Regions from separate parts of the Kitasatospora sp. NPDC053057 genome, predicted to be linked through region 1. Evidence: riboswitches for the same ligand, from Rfam matches in the RefSeq annotation. Region 1 holds a riboswitch; each other region holds the start of a gene.

The links. A riboswitch is a leader RNA that binds a small molecule or an ion and turns the genes downstream of it on or off. The one in region 1 is predicted to bind cyclic di-AMP.
Region 2: linked by a shared signal. The riboswitch ahead of ACIG5E_RS18050 (NlpC/P60 family protein) and the one ahead of ACIG5E_RS20565 (LysM peptidoglycan-binding domain-containing protein) in region 1 are both predicted to bind cyclic di-AMP.
Region 3: linked by a shared signal. The riboswitch ahead of ACIG5E_RS02535 (transglycosylase family protein) and the one ahead of ACIG5E_RS20565 (LysM peptidoglycan-binding domain-containing protein) in region 1 are both predicted to bind cyclic di-AMP.

What each region holds. Positions count from the first base shown of each region.
Region 1 is NZ_JBITZP010000018.1:144,811-149,182, forward strand. It holds gene ACIG5E_RS20550 (TetR/AcrR family transcriptional regulator) at 1-197, opposite strand, end outside; gene ACIG5E_RS20555 (LysE family transporter) at 399-1,040, opposite strand; gene ACIG5E_RS20560 (maleylpyruvate isomerase N-terminal domain-containing protein) at 1,246-1,875, shown strand; cyclic di-AMP (ydaO/yuaA leader) riboswitch at 2,628-2,829, shown strand; gene ACIG5E_RS20565 (LysM peptidoglycan-binding domain-containing protein) at 2,837-3,526, shown strand; gene ACIG5E_RS20570 (nuclear transport factor 2 family protein) at 4,009-4,372, shown strand, end outside.
Region 2 is NZ_JBITZP010000015.1:109,945-114,316, forward strand. It holds gene ACIG5E_RS18040 (NYN domain-containing protein) at 1-449, shown strand, start outside; gene ACIG5E_RS18045 (NlpC/P60 family protein) at 659-1,696, shown strand; cyclic di-AMP (ydaO/yuaA leader) riboswitch at 2,034-2,187, shown strand; gene ACIG5E_RS18050 (NlpC/P60 family protein) at 2,198-3,322, shown strand; gene ACIG5E_RS18055 (NlpC/P60 family protein) at 3,549-4,372, shown strand, end outside.
Region 3 is NZ_JBITZP010000001.1:563,823-568,194, forward strand. It holds gene ACIG5E_RS02525 (LacI family DNA-binding transcriptional regulator) at 1-595, shown strand, start outside; gene ACIG5E_RS02530 (hypothetical protein) at 689-889, opposite strand; gene ACIG5E_RS02535 (transglycosylase family protein) at 1,130-2,419, opposite strand; cyclic di-AMP (ydaO/yuaA leader) riboswitch at 2,427-2,597, opposite strand; gene ACIG5E_RS02540 (hypothetical protein) at 3,051-4,001, opposite strand.

The sequences.
Region 1 (4,372 bases):
TCGGTCAGGCCGTCCAGCAGGGCTTCCTTGCCGGGGGTGTAGCGGTACAGCGCCATCGACTCGACGCCGAGCTCCGCGGCCAGCCTGCGCATGGTGAGCGCGCCGAGCCCCTCGCGGTCCACCAGTGCCACGGCGGCGTCGAGCACCAGTGGGCGGCTCAGGCGTCCCCGCTTCTCGGGGCCGTCCCGCTCAACCATGGCCGTACTCCTCCGAGTCGGTGCCGGGGCCGTCAGCCGGGCCGTGCCGGAGCCGGGCCGGTGGGGCAGGTTACGCAGCGGATACAGAACCAGGATACAAGGTACGAATAGGTGGAAAACAGGCCTGGGAGACGCCCGGATTGGTCACGGGTCGTAGTCGGTGGTGGGTCGTCGTCGGTGGCGGGGGAGTGGCGGTCCGGTTCAGCCGAGCAGCAGCCGGACGGCGAGCCAGCCCACCAGGGCGGCCGAGCCGAGGGCGGTCAGCAGCCGGCCGCGCGCGCCGGTCAGGGCCCGGCCGAGCAGGGCGCCGCCGGAGGCGAGCAGCAGTTGCCAGCTGGCGGAGGCGGCGAAGACGGAGGCGGCGAAGGCGGCGGCGGTGAACACGGCCGGGGAGAGAATGCCCGAAGTGCTGCCGCCCTGGCCGCGGCTGCCCAGGATCAGGGCGGCGAAGTAGAGCACGGTGAGCGGGTTGAGCAGGGTGATCCCGAGCAGGGTGAGGAAGGCCCGGGCGGGGCCGGGCGGAGCCCCGGGGGCCGGTGCGGTGGTGGAGCGGCGGCCGCGCAGGGCGGTGGCGGCGGTGCGGACGGCCAGGGCGAGCAGCACCAGCGCCGAGCCGATGCGCAGCGGGCGGGCGAGCGGTTCCAGCAGCGGCGCGAGGCCGGTGCCGCCGAGGACCGCGAGCAGCGCGTACAGCCCGTCCGCGGTGGCCACGCCGAGGGCGGCGCAGGCCCCGGTGCGCAGTGAGGTCCGCGCGGTGAGTGCCACCAGGTAGGCGCCGACGGCCCCGACCGGTACGGCGACGCCGTACCCGGCGAGCAGGCCGGCGACCAGCGCGGCCCTCACGCGCGTGCGCGGTCGGGCCTCCGGGCGCGGCCGGGCTGCTGCTGGACGGCGGCCGGGCGGGCGGCGGCGGTCACGGGCAGCGGGCGGGCGGGGGTGTCGGTCATGGGCCGATGGTGGCGGCCGCGGCAAGGGGCCGCAAGTGGTTTTGTCCGTGCGGGCGGGTAGCGTGGGGCGCTCCGGTGGACATTGGTTCGAGGAGGTACCGATGAGCAGTCAGAACAACCGCGTGGCTGAGCTGTTGGCCGAGGCGTGGGCGTCCTGGGCGGAGCGCGGCGCGGCCCTGAGCGCGGAGGACTGGGACCGGCCCACCCGGCTGTCCGAGTGGACCGTCCGGGACCTCTACGCGCACGTGGCGCCGGTGCCGGAGCAGTTCGCCGGGCTACGCGAGGCCGTGGTCGACGGCCCGGCCGGGATGACCGGCGGGGCGGAGATCCTGCGGACGTTCAACCAGCCGGGCGGGCTCGCCCACACCGCCGCCGGGCAGATCGCCGACATGGCCAAGGAGGCCGCCAAGGCGACCGAACCGGCCGCGCTGATCGCCCGGTTCGGCACCGAGGGCCCGGCCGCCCTGGCCGGGATCGCGGACCTCTCGCCCGACACGGTGGTGGAGCACCAGCTGCTCGGGAAGGTGACGGTGGGGGCGCTCGGCGAGGTGGCGCTGATGGAGGCCACCGTCCACCTGCTCGACCTGATCGCCGCCGTGGGCGGACCGGCGCCCGCCGAGGGGGCGCTGCACTTCACCCGCGGACTGCTGGCCGAGGCCACGGACCCGGTGGCCTTCATCGAGGCGGCGGCGGGGCGCAGTTCGGAGCCGGTGCTGCCGATCATCCGCTGAGGCCCGGGGTTCGCCTGTTCCCGGTCAACCGTCCGCGGCAGCGTCGCGCCGTCGGCGGACCAGCCGCTGCCGTGGTCGACGAACCAGTTGGCCTGGGCGGAGCCGGAGAGACGATATCGCGTCGCCGTACCGCCTCCCGCGCTTCCGGCGGTCGCTGGACGATACCGACCCGGAGCTGCTACCGCTGACCGGCCCCTGGTGCTGGGGCGCCAGCGTGGTCGCGCCGCACCTGCGAGCCGGCCGTGTGCTGGAGCTCACAGCGCTGGGCGGCGCGGCCCGCACCTCACGGTTCCAGCCCGAGCCGGGCGGGACCTGGACCGGGCTGGACGGCTACTGCGCGGGCGAGCCGTTGCGCGTGGTGCACCGGGCCGACGGCACGGTCGGCCACCTGGACCAGGCCGACTTCCTCCGCACCCGCACCCCGTACGACCGGCAGTCGAGGTGTCGGGCGGCGTCGATACGCAGGGCTGGCAGGCGGGCTGACTATCGCTCAGGTCGGCGTGCCCCGGGGCGGGCGCGCCGGGCCCGAACCCGCGACCCGTACGGCGCGCCATCGGGCGGTGGCCGCCGAACTGGGCCCGGCGGCCCGCACTGATACGCACTCATAGGGACGTTATCGCATCGTTATCAAGCACTATTGTGGATCATTCGGGCAATCCGGCCGGGCCGTGATCCAGCTCACGATGGCTTGTGCTATTGGCTCTGTGCCGTTTACGGTCCTTCTCGTTCGTCTCCGTACGAAACGAACCCCGCTCTCCGGAACGCCGAATCCTGCCGCTGGATCGGGCGGGCACGTGCATCCATGAAGCACCGCGGCAGGGGCGGGGGACCCACAGGTAAGTCGCCTCATCCGGACTGGTTCCGGCGGGGCTAGGGGTGAAGCCGCGTCTCTGCGCGGCCGGGCAACTCCAGCCCGAACCCGACAGCTCACCTCGTAGGCGTGTGAGAGGAATCGCACTTCATGCTGCCCGTCAACGCTCGCCCCAGCCTGTTCGCTGTCGGTTCCGTCAAGCGCATCGTCGCGGCCGCCGTGGTCGTCGGCGTCGGCGCCGGCATCCCGGTGGTCGCCGCCACCGCCGCGAACGCCGCCCCCGTCAAGCCCGCCCCGGCGCACTCGGCCCCGGCCGCCCCGCAGGCGCCCGCTGTCTACACCGTCCAGAGCGGTGACTCCCTCACCAAGATCGCTACCACGCACAACGTGCAGGGCGGCTGGCAGAAGCTCTACGACCTCAACAAGTCCGTGCTGACCAAAGGCCCGGGCAAGATCTACCCGGGCCAGCACCTGACCCTGGGCGGGGCCGCCCCGGCTCCGGCCAAGCCGGCCGCCACCAGCCCGCTGGCCGCCACCCCTGTCGCCAACACCCCGGCCGCGCTGCAGGCGCTCGCCGCCTCGATCGTCCCGGCGAACCAGCTGGCCTCGTTCGACCAGATCATCAGCCACGAGAGCGGCTGGAACATCCACGCCACCAACCCGAGCTCGGGTGCCTACGGCCTGCCGCAGGCGCTGCCCGGCAACAAGATGGCCTCGGCCGGTTCCGACTGGCAGAACAACCCCGCCACCCAGCTCAAGTGGGCCCTGCAGTACATGAACACCGTCTACGGCAGCCCGAACGCCGCCTGGGCGTTCTGGCAGGTGCACAGCGCGTACTGATCGGACCTCTCCCGATCGGTACGGCCTGATCGGACCTGATCGGCCTGTTCGAACCGATGGGTCCGGGCGAGTACCGCCCGTCGGCCGGATGCCCGGCGGCTGATGGGCTGCCAAGCGGCCACCTGACCGGCCCGGTTCACATCGCGGTGCGTGAGCCGGGCCGTCGGCGTACCCGCGATGACGGCGGCCTCGGGCAGGCCGGGCCGGAAGGTGCGGTAGGCGCTCGCGGCGCCGGGGAAGAGGGGCATGTTCGTGGCTCCAGATCGGTTCGGGCCGCTCGGTTCGGGCGGAGGTGGCAGAGAGTCAGGGGGCGGGGGTGCCGGGCTCGGCGGCGGAATCGTCCGCCTGCGGCCCGGGTCCCGCCCGGAACCCCCCTGGCACCCTCGCGACCGCCGGGGCTCGGCACACCCTCGACAGCGTCTGAACCACGGGACTAAGCTCGCGCGCAGCAGCTATTCAATTTGTTGACTATGGAGCCCGCCGTGCACCCCTTCCGCACAGCCGTCGAGGCCGGCGACCACGACGGCATCGAGGCCCTCCTGGCCGAGGACGTCGTCTTCACCAGCCCCGTCGTCTTCAAGCCCTACCCGGGCAAGGCCATGACCGCCGCGATCCTGCGCGGTGCCGGACGGGTCTTCGAGGACTTCCACTACGTCCGCGAGATCAACGGCGCCGACGGCCGCGACCGCGCCTTCGTCTTCAAGGCCACCGTCGACGGCCGCGAGGTGCACGGCTGCGACTTCCTCCATTTCGACGAGGACGGCCTGATCGACGAGTTCACGGTGATGGTCCGTCCCCTCTCGGGCGCGCAGGCACTTGCCACCGCGATGGGCGCGCAGTTCGAGC
Region 2 (4,372 bases), on a different contig from region 1:
CGCACGACGTGGCCCGGCGCGGCCTGGCCGAGGACGATCCGGCGCTGCTGGACCAGCTGCTGGCGATCCCGCAGGTCCACCTGGTGGTGGACGGCTACAACGTGACCAAGACCGGGTATCCGGCGCTGCCGTTGGAGCAGCAGCGGATCCGGCTGCTGGGCGGGCTGGCGATGCTGGCCCAGCGCACCCAGGCGGAGGTCACCTGTGTGTTCGACGGGCAGGACCTGGACGTGCCGGTCATCATGGCGCCGCCGCGCGGGGTGCGGGTACGGTTCAGTCGGACCGGGGAGACCGCGGACGAGCTGATCCGCCGTCTGGTCCGGGCCGAGCCGCAGGGCCGTCCGGTGGTGGTGGTGTCCACCGACCGGGAGGTCGCGGAGGGCGTGCGGAAGGCGGGTGCGCGCCCGGTGGCCTCGGTGCTGCTGCTGAACCGGCTGGCCCGGCCCTGACCGGGCCGGGGGCCGTGACACCTGGTCAGTGCCCGTTTTCGGGCGCTTTCCGCGGGGGTGTGCGGATCCGGTGAAGTCAGCGTGGGAACCGGAGTTCACGCCTTCGGGGGAGTGGCAAAACGGATAGATCTTCACTAGGGTCTGGCGTCAAACCTATTTTCCGGAATCTCGCCCGAACGGGTGAGTCCGATGAAGAAGGAGCCGGTCCCTTGGCCTCCCACCGCCGTCCCAAGCAGCCGAGCCGCGCGCGGGTGTCGGTGCTCACCGCTGCCGCTGCGACCGCGGTCGCCCTCTCCGCTCAGGTGGCCGCACACGCCGCACCGCAGCCGAACACGTCCGACGTCAAGGCGCAGATCGACCAGCTCCAGCAGGACCAGGAGCAGGCGGCGGAGAAGTACAACGGTGCCAAGGAGCGCGCCGACCAGCTCCGCAAGCAGGCCGACCAGCTGCAGGACCAGGTGGCCCGCAGCCAGGACCAGATGAGCCAGCTGCAGACCGGTCTGGCCCAGGTCGCGGGCGAGCAGTACCGCACCGGCGGCATCGACCCGTCCGTCCAGCTGATGCTCTCCTCCGACCCGTCCGGCTACCTGGAGAAGGCGTCGAGCGTCCAGCAGGCCAGCCAGAGCCAGACCGAGGCGCTCAAGGGCCTGCTCGACCAGCAGCGCCGGCTGGACCAGGAGAAGGCCGAGGCGGCCGCCGTGCTGGCCTCGCTGGACTCCACCACCAAGGACCTCAACCAGGCCAAGGCGGACGTCAACCAGAAGCTGAAGGCCGCGCAGGACCTGCTGAACTCGCTCAGCGCCGCCGACCGGGCCGCGCTGAAGGCCCAGCAGCAGCAGGACGACCGCGCCTCTCGCGGCGCCGCCCGGGTCGACCTCAGCAGCCTGCCGCCGGCCAGCGGCTACGCGGCCGTGGCCGTCGCCAAGGCGATGAGCAAGCAGGGCTCGCCGTACGTGTGGGGCGCCACCGGGCCGAGCACCTTCGACTGCTCGGGCCTGATGGTCTGGTCGTACGGCCAGGCCGGCGTCTCGCTGCCGCGCACCTCGCAGGAGCAGGGCGACGTCGGCACCCGGGTGCCCTCGCTGGACCAGGCCCAGCCGGGCGACCTGGTGATCTACGGCAGCGACCGGCACCACGTCGGGATGTACATCGGCAACGGCATGGTGGTCCACGCGCCGCACACCGGTGATGTGGTGAAGGTGATGAAGGCCGACGCGATGCCGATCAACACGATCCGCCGGGTCTGACGGCCCGACACGCCCGGGGTTCGACTCCGGACCTGTGATCCGCGCCACCTCCCGATCCGGGGGTGGCGCTTCGGGTTCGCCCGTTCCTCGACCGATCGGTGAGCGTCGATCAGCTTTGCGTGCGGTGGCGATCACCATCAGTCATTTTCACAAAAGAACATGGGCAATCTTCCGTCTTTTTTCTGACAAGGATTTGAACGGATCACGGTTCAGTTACTAGGGTCGTGCCCCGAACCACCGCACTGTCGATCACCCAGCCTGGGTGGCGGCGGTGGTTTCCGTCGAGTTCGCGAAACAGCGGGGCAGGTCGAAGCGACTGCCCGACAGGGGAGCCCAGTGGTCGGGGGCGCTGCGGAGCGGAGCCGGGGAACCACGTTCCTCCGGGGTGAATCGGCGCCAGGTCGGCCGTTGGTGAGGCCGTGAGGCGTCGTAGGGCATGCTTCCGGCCCGAACCCGTCAGCTCACCCGGTAGGCGGACGTAGGAAGAAGGAGTCCGCCTTCGTGGCGTCCCATCGTCGTCCCAAGCCCGCCAGCCGCGCTCGTGTCTCGATCCTGACCGGCTTCGCCGCCGCGGCCGTCGCCCTCTCCGCGCAGACCGGCGCGCACGCCGACCCGCAGCCGACCAAGGAACAGGTCAAGGAGCAGGTCGACCAGCTCAACGAGCAGGCCGAGCAGGCGACCGAGAAGTACAACGCGGCGCAGGAGAAGCAGCAGGAGCTGGAGAAGCAGGTCTCCGGCATGCAGGACCAGGTGGCCCGCCAGCAGGCGCAGGTGACCGACCTGCAGGGCGGCCTCGCCGAGATCGCCGGGGAGCAGTACCGCAACGGCGGCATATCCCCGACCGTTCAGCTGATGCTCTCCTCCAGCCCGGACAACTTCCTCAACCAGGCCGGGGCGCTGAACCAGGCCGGTGACACCCAGAAGAACCAGCTGAAGCAGCTCCAGGAGCAGCAGCGCAAGCTGGACCAGGACCGCACCGAGGCGCAGGGCAAGCTCGCCGAGCTGGAGTCCACCACCACGCAGCTGAAGGCCTCCAAGGAGGACGTTCAGAACAAGCTGAAGGCCGCCCAGGACCTGCTCAACACGCTGACCGAGCAGGAGCGCCAGGCGATCAAGGCGGCCGAGGACAAGGCCGCCGCCGACGCCAAGGCCAAGGCGGACGCCGCCGCGAACGCCTCCCAGCCGAGCGCCTCCGATCGCGCCTCGCGGGACAGCGGCCGCTCCGACCTCGGCTCGGGCTCCTCGGCCGCGCCGGTCAAGGTCGCCCCCGGCAGCTCGCACGGTGCCGCCGCGCTGTCCGCCGCCGCCTCCAAGATCGGCAGCCCGTACGTCTGGGGCGCCACCGGCCCGGGCTCCTTCGACTGCTCCGGCCTGATGGTCTGGGCGTTCAACCAGGCCGGCGTGTCGCTGCCGCGCACCTCGCAGGAGCAGGCCGGCGCCGGCACCCGGATCGGCTCGGACCTCTCCCAGGCCCAGCCCGGCGACCTGCTGATCTTCTACAGCGACGCCCACCACGTCGGCATCTACGCGGGCAACGGCCAGGTGCTGCACGCGCCCAAGCCGGGCGCCTCGGTCCGCTACGAGGCCGTCTCCAACATGCCGCTGGCGTCCATCGTGCGGGTCTGATCCGCGTCAGGCGCCAACAGGCCCGGCCCTCCACCACGGAGGGCCGGGCCTGCGGCTTTTCCGGCGACTCGGCCTGGTGTCCGAATAGGGGTCAAATATTCGGGTCGGGAGGGGTTTGGACTCACTTGCCCGGACTCGCTAACGTCTGCCACCGGACTCCCGCTCGACGGCCGCCCACTGGGGCGCGGCCGCGGGGCCGCGCCGCAGGACTGGAGCCGCTGCCGCCATGCCCGTGCACCGCCGTTCCCAACTGCTCGTCCGTGCGCTGGTACTGACCGCGGCCGCCACCACGGCCCTGGGCGTGGCGACCGTCGGCAGCGCCCAGGCCGCCCCCGGGGCGCCGGACACGCCCGACCGCAAGGACGTCAAGGCGCAGGTCGAGCAGCTGTACGACGAGGCCGAGCAGGCGTCGGAGAAGTACAACGCCGCGCAGGAGGCGCAGAAGCGGCTCCTGAACGAGACCACGAACCTGCAGGGCGAGGTCGCCGCCGCCCAGGACCAGCTCAACCAGCTGCGCGGGGACCTGGCCACGGTGGCCGGGGCCGAGTACCGGGGCGGCGGGATGACCCAGACCGCCCAGCTGATGCTCTCCACCGACCCCGCGGCCTACCTCGCCCGCGCCCGCACCCTCGGCCAGGCCGCCGAGCGGCAGCAGGAGACGCTGCACGAGCTGGTCACCCGTCAGCGCCGGCTCGACCAGCGCCGCACCGAGACCGCGGCCAAACTCGCCGAACTGGACCAGGCCCGCCGCTCGCTGGCCGAGAACAAGCAGCAGATCCAGCAGCGGCTGGCCACGGCGCAGAAGCTGCTGAACGGCCTGGGGGTCGCCGAGCGGACCAGGATGGCCGCCCAGGACGCCCGGGAGGCCGAGCAGCGCGCCACCCGCGGCACCGACCGGCTGGACCTCGGCACCGCCCCGCCCGCCTCCGAGCGCGGGGCGGCCGCGCTGGCCGCCGCGGTGCGGATGATCGGCTCGCCCTACGTCTACGGATCCACCGGACCCCGTGCCTTCGACTGTTCCGGTCTGATGTACTACAGCTGGCGGCAGGC
Region 3 (4,372 bases), on a different contig from region 1:
GGTCCCGTTCGTGCTGATCAACGGCTTCAGCGAGAAGATCGACGCGCCGTTCATCTCGCCGGACGACCGGTCCGCGATGTGGATGGCCGTCCAGCACCTGGCCGAACTCGGGCACGAGCGGATCGGCCTGGCGGTCGGGCAGCGGCGGTACGTGCCGGTGCTGCGCAAGATCGAGGGCTTCACGGCGGCCATGCGCGAGGTGCTCGGGTTCGGGCAGGAGGAGGCGGAAGGCCTCGTCCACCACACGCTGTTCAGCGTGGAGGGCGGGCACGCGGCGGCCGGTGCGCTGCTCGACAAGGGCTGCACGGCGATCGTCTGCGGGAGCGACATGATGGCGCTCGGGGCGATCCGGGCGGTGCGGCAGCGCGGGCTGTCGGTGCCGCAGGACGTGTCGGTGGTCGGCTTCGACGACTCGCCGCTGATCGCCTTCACCGAGCCGCCGTTGACCACGATCCGCCAGCCGGTCGAGGCGATGGCGACGGCGGCGGTGGACGCGCTGCTGGAGGAGGTCGGCGGGAACGCCGCCCAGCGCGGCGAGTTCATGTTCCAGCCGGAGCTGGTGATGCGCGGTTCCACGGGGGCCTGCGCGCGCTGAGGCTGTCCGGTGCGGCTGTTCAGCGGCCGTGCCAACTGACGGGCCCCGGAGGGCGGTTGCTCTCCGGGGCCCGTCGGCGTGCGCGCTGCCAGGTCAGCCTTCCTGGGCGTTCGGGCGGTCGGTGGAGACCCGCTGGCCGTCGGCCGCGTCGCCGGTCCGGGTCTCGGTGCGGCGGCCGCGGGCCAGGTAGTCGCGCACTACCAGTTCGACGGCGTCCTGGGGGTTCTTGGTACCGGAGAGCAGCATCGCGTCGATCGCGAGGTTCGCGTCGAGCGTGATGGTGACCTGGGCCATGGTGACTCCTCCTCGGGTGCAGGGCAGCAGCATGCCCTCTGCGCCGGAGTTTGACCATGCGGAATCAGGCGCTGCGAGTCCGGTCGTGCGGGTACGCCGAAGCCCCGGGGGAGCGACCAGACTCTTCCCGGGGCGGTCGGGTGACGAATGACGGCTGACGGATGACAGCTGACAGATGATGAAATCTGTCATCCGTTATCCGTCAGCTGTCATCCGTCAGCTGTCCTGTGTTCGCGGTGCTCAGACCCGGCCGGCGAAGTCCGGGGCCCAGTTGGCGATGGTCTGGAGGCGGACGCCCGAGCTCGGGTTGGCGGCCTCGACGTACTGGCCGCCGCCGATGTAGATGGCGACGTGGTAGACGCCGGAGTTCTGACCGTTGTTCGACCAGAAGAGCAGGTCGCCCGGCTGCAGGCTGTCCAGCGAGACGTGGGTGCTGGCGGCGGCCTGGTCGGCGGCGACGCGCGGGACGTTGATGCCCGCGGCGCGCAGCGCGGCCTGGGTCAGGCCGGAGCAGTCCCAACCGCCGTTGCCGGTGCCGCCGTAGACGTACGCCTGGCCGACCTTCGACTTGGCGAAGGAGACCGCGGCGGCCATGCTGCCGGTGGCGGCCGGAGCCGGGGCCTGGGTCTGCGCCTGGGCGGCCGGCTTCGAGGCGGGCTTCGCGGCCGGGGCCTTGGTCTGGGCGATCGGCTTGGCGTCCACGGCACCGCCGTTCGAGGCCTGGCCGGACTTCTGCGAGCGGTCGAACCAGGTGAAGTCCGAGCCGGACTTGGTGGCGGTGGAGGGGGTGTCGGCCTGGGCCGGGGCGCCGTCACCGAAGGTCAGCTGCTGGCCCGGGTAGATGGTGTCCGGGCCCTCGGTGAGGGTGCTGCGGTTGAGCTCGTACAGGTGCTGCCAGCCGCCCTGGACGTTGTGCTTGTCGGCGATCGAGGACAGCCAGTCGCCCTCGACGACGGTGTAGTCGCCGGTCTGGGCCTGGGTCTGGCGCTGCTTCGCCCAGCCGCTGTTGGCGGACTTGGCGGAGGCCGAGGCGGAGTCGCTGGAGGCCTGGGCCTGGGCCTGGGCGGGCGCGGCCGGCTTCGCGGCCGGGGTCTGGCCCTGGGCGGGCTTGACCGCGGGCTTGGCGGCCGTCGAGGTGTCGACGGCGGCCGCGGCGCCACCCTTGGTCAGACCGGCCTGGATCGAGCAGACCGGCCAGGCACCGGGACCCTGCGAGGCGAGGACCTTCTCGGCGACGGCGATCTGCTGGTCCTTGGTGGCGAGGTTGGCCTGCGGGGCGTACGCGGTGCCGCCGAAGGCGGCCCAGGTGCTGGAGGTGAACTGCAGGCCGCCGTAGAAACCGTTGCCAGTGTTGATGCTCCAGTCGCCGCTGCTCTCGCACTGGGCGACCTTGTCCCAGGTGGCGACGGTGGCGGCGTCGGCGGTGCCGGTGGTGAGGCAGGGGACGGTGAGGCCGACGCCCGCGACGCCGAGGGCGGCGATCACGCGACGGGTGCGGCTGGACAGGCGGTTGCCGTTGGAAGGCAGCATGAAGACGCGGTCCTCTCCCACGCCTGCGAGGTGAGCTGTCGGATTCGGGCTGGAGTTGCCCGGCCGCGCTGTGGGCGCGGCTTCACCCCTAGCCCTGGACCGTTCCGGGAATCGGTCCGGGGCGACTTACCTGTGGTTCCCCCGCTCCTGCCGTAGTGCGTTTTCGCGCTGCCAGGACATCCGACGGCAGGACTCGGCGTCGCGGATGAACTGGGTCCGTGTGGTCACGAACGGGGAGCACGTTAAGCAGACTTAAGTTCAAACTGCAAATATCTGTGATGCGCATCACGGTTTACGGGGAAAGGTCGAATGGCCCGAATTTCATGATCGGAAATGATCGTTTTCCGGCAATTTCTCGATGGATTCCCAAAACTGTCTCCGCCTCAGGAGTGATGTGACGGAGCGTTGAAGTGCGGCGGGGCGCGCCCGCCGGGCCTGGGGAGTGCCCGAGATTCGAGCGCCCGCCTGCGCGCCGACTATTCATCGACAAATGGCACCAGAACGGACATTGCGTAGCAATGCCCGCTTAACTCTCCTGTGGGGCAATCCGAACAAGCGAAAAGGACCCGGAACGCAGTCGTTCCGGGTCCTTCGGTGGTGCGGGTGTGGCAACGGGTGGCCCGTGGGTCCGTCAGCCCTCCACGGGCCCCTCAGTGGCCGCGTGGGCACGTCGGGAGCCCTCTCCGGCCCCGATGGTGGCGGCGGCCTCCGCCTCGGCCTCGGCCAGTTCCTCGGCCGACGGCGTCGGCAGCGCGGCCAGGTAGGTCGAGGCGATCAGCTGGCCGACGGTCGGGTATGCGCCCAGCGGCGCCGCCGACGGGCAGCCGGTCTCCTCGGCGGCCGTGGCGAGCAGCTCGGAGTCCGCCTCCGGGCCGATGACGAGCGGGGCCAGTGCCGGGCGCTGGGAGCCGGTCTCCTTGAGGTGGTTGACGGCCCCGGCGACCGAGCCGGGCACGTCGAGCGCGGCGGCGACGACCGGGACGGCCAGTCGGGCGGCCAGCAGTACGCCGGTGATCCCGGCCGCGGCGGCCGCGTCCTCGCCGCCGACCGTGGTCAGCACCACGCCGTCGGCGGCGGTCGCGATGGCGAACAGCCGGGCCCGGTCGGCCCGGGCCAGCCCGGCCTCGGACAGCCGCACGTGGACGGCCTCGGCGAGCAGCGGGTGCGGGCCCAGCGCGTCGGTCACGGTCGCGCCGTACTCCGCGGCGAGGGCGTGAAGCCCGGTCAGGAAGCCGTGCGGTCCGGGTACCAGCGGCACCACGACGGGCGTCGGCAGTCCGGCCTCGGCGGCCGCCGCCAGCAGTTCCGCCACGGTGCGGTCCTCGGAGCCCCCGGCCTCGGTGCCGTCGCTCGGGAGGTAGCCGACCGCGGCCTGGACGCCGGTGTGCTCGCTGCGGACGATCGACAGCAGTTCCTCGACGACCGAACGGGACTCGGGTCCCGCGGTCGCGGGTACGGCGAGCACCAGGGCCGGCGAGCCGGTGCGGATCTCGGGGCGCTCGGGGCGGCGGTGGCGCCCCCGCGCACGGGAGCCTGGAGTGCGGACGGGCAGTGGCGCGCCCGGGATGGCTGCGGTGCTCATGCCGGAGATCGTAGGACATCTGCCCGTCAGGCCTGCAGTCGGCTGCCGTACGGGTTTCGGGTGGTCGTGGTGCGAAGGTCGTGTCGCTGCCGCGCCGGTCCGGGCGGTTTGCCTACAATCCGGACATTCTTCGCCCAACCCCCGTGTGGACCCACGTAGATGCCCTGACGTGTCCCAAGGGGCGGCGCGTTGCATCCGGGGCGAGTGAGATGTCTCACAGTCGGACGGTGGCCTGACGGAGGGTCACGGCGGTGCGACTCCCGGCATTCGAAGATCAACATTTAGCGGGGGGCTGCTCACGGCCGGTTATGGACGAGCCGTCGATTCAATCGGCTATGTCCGTTTACGTACCGTCAGGAGAAGGGTCCGTG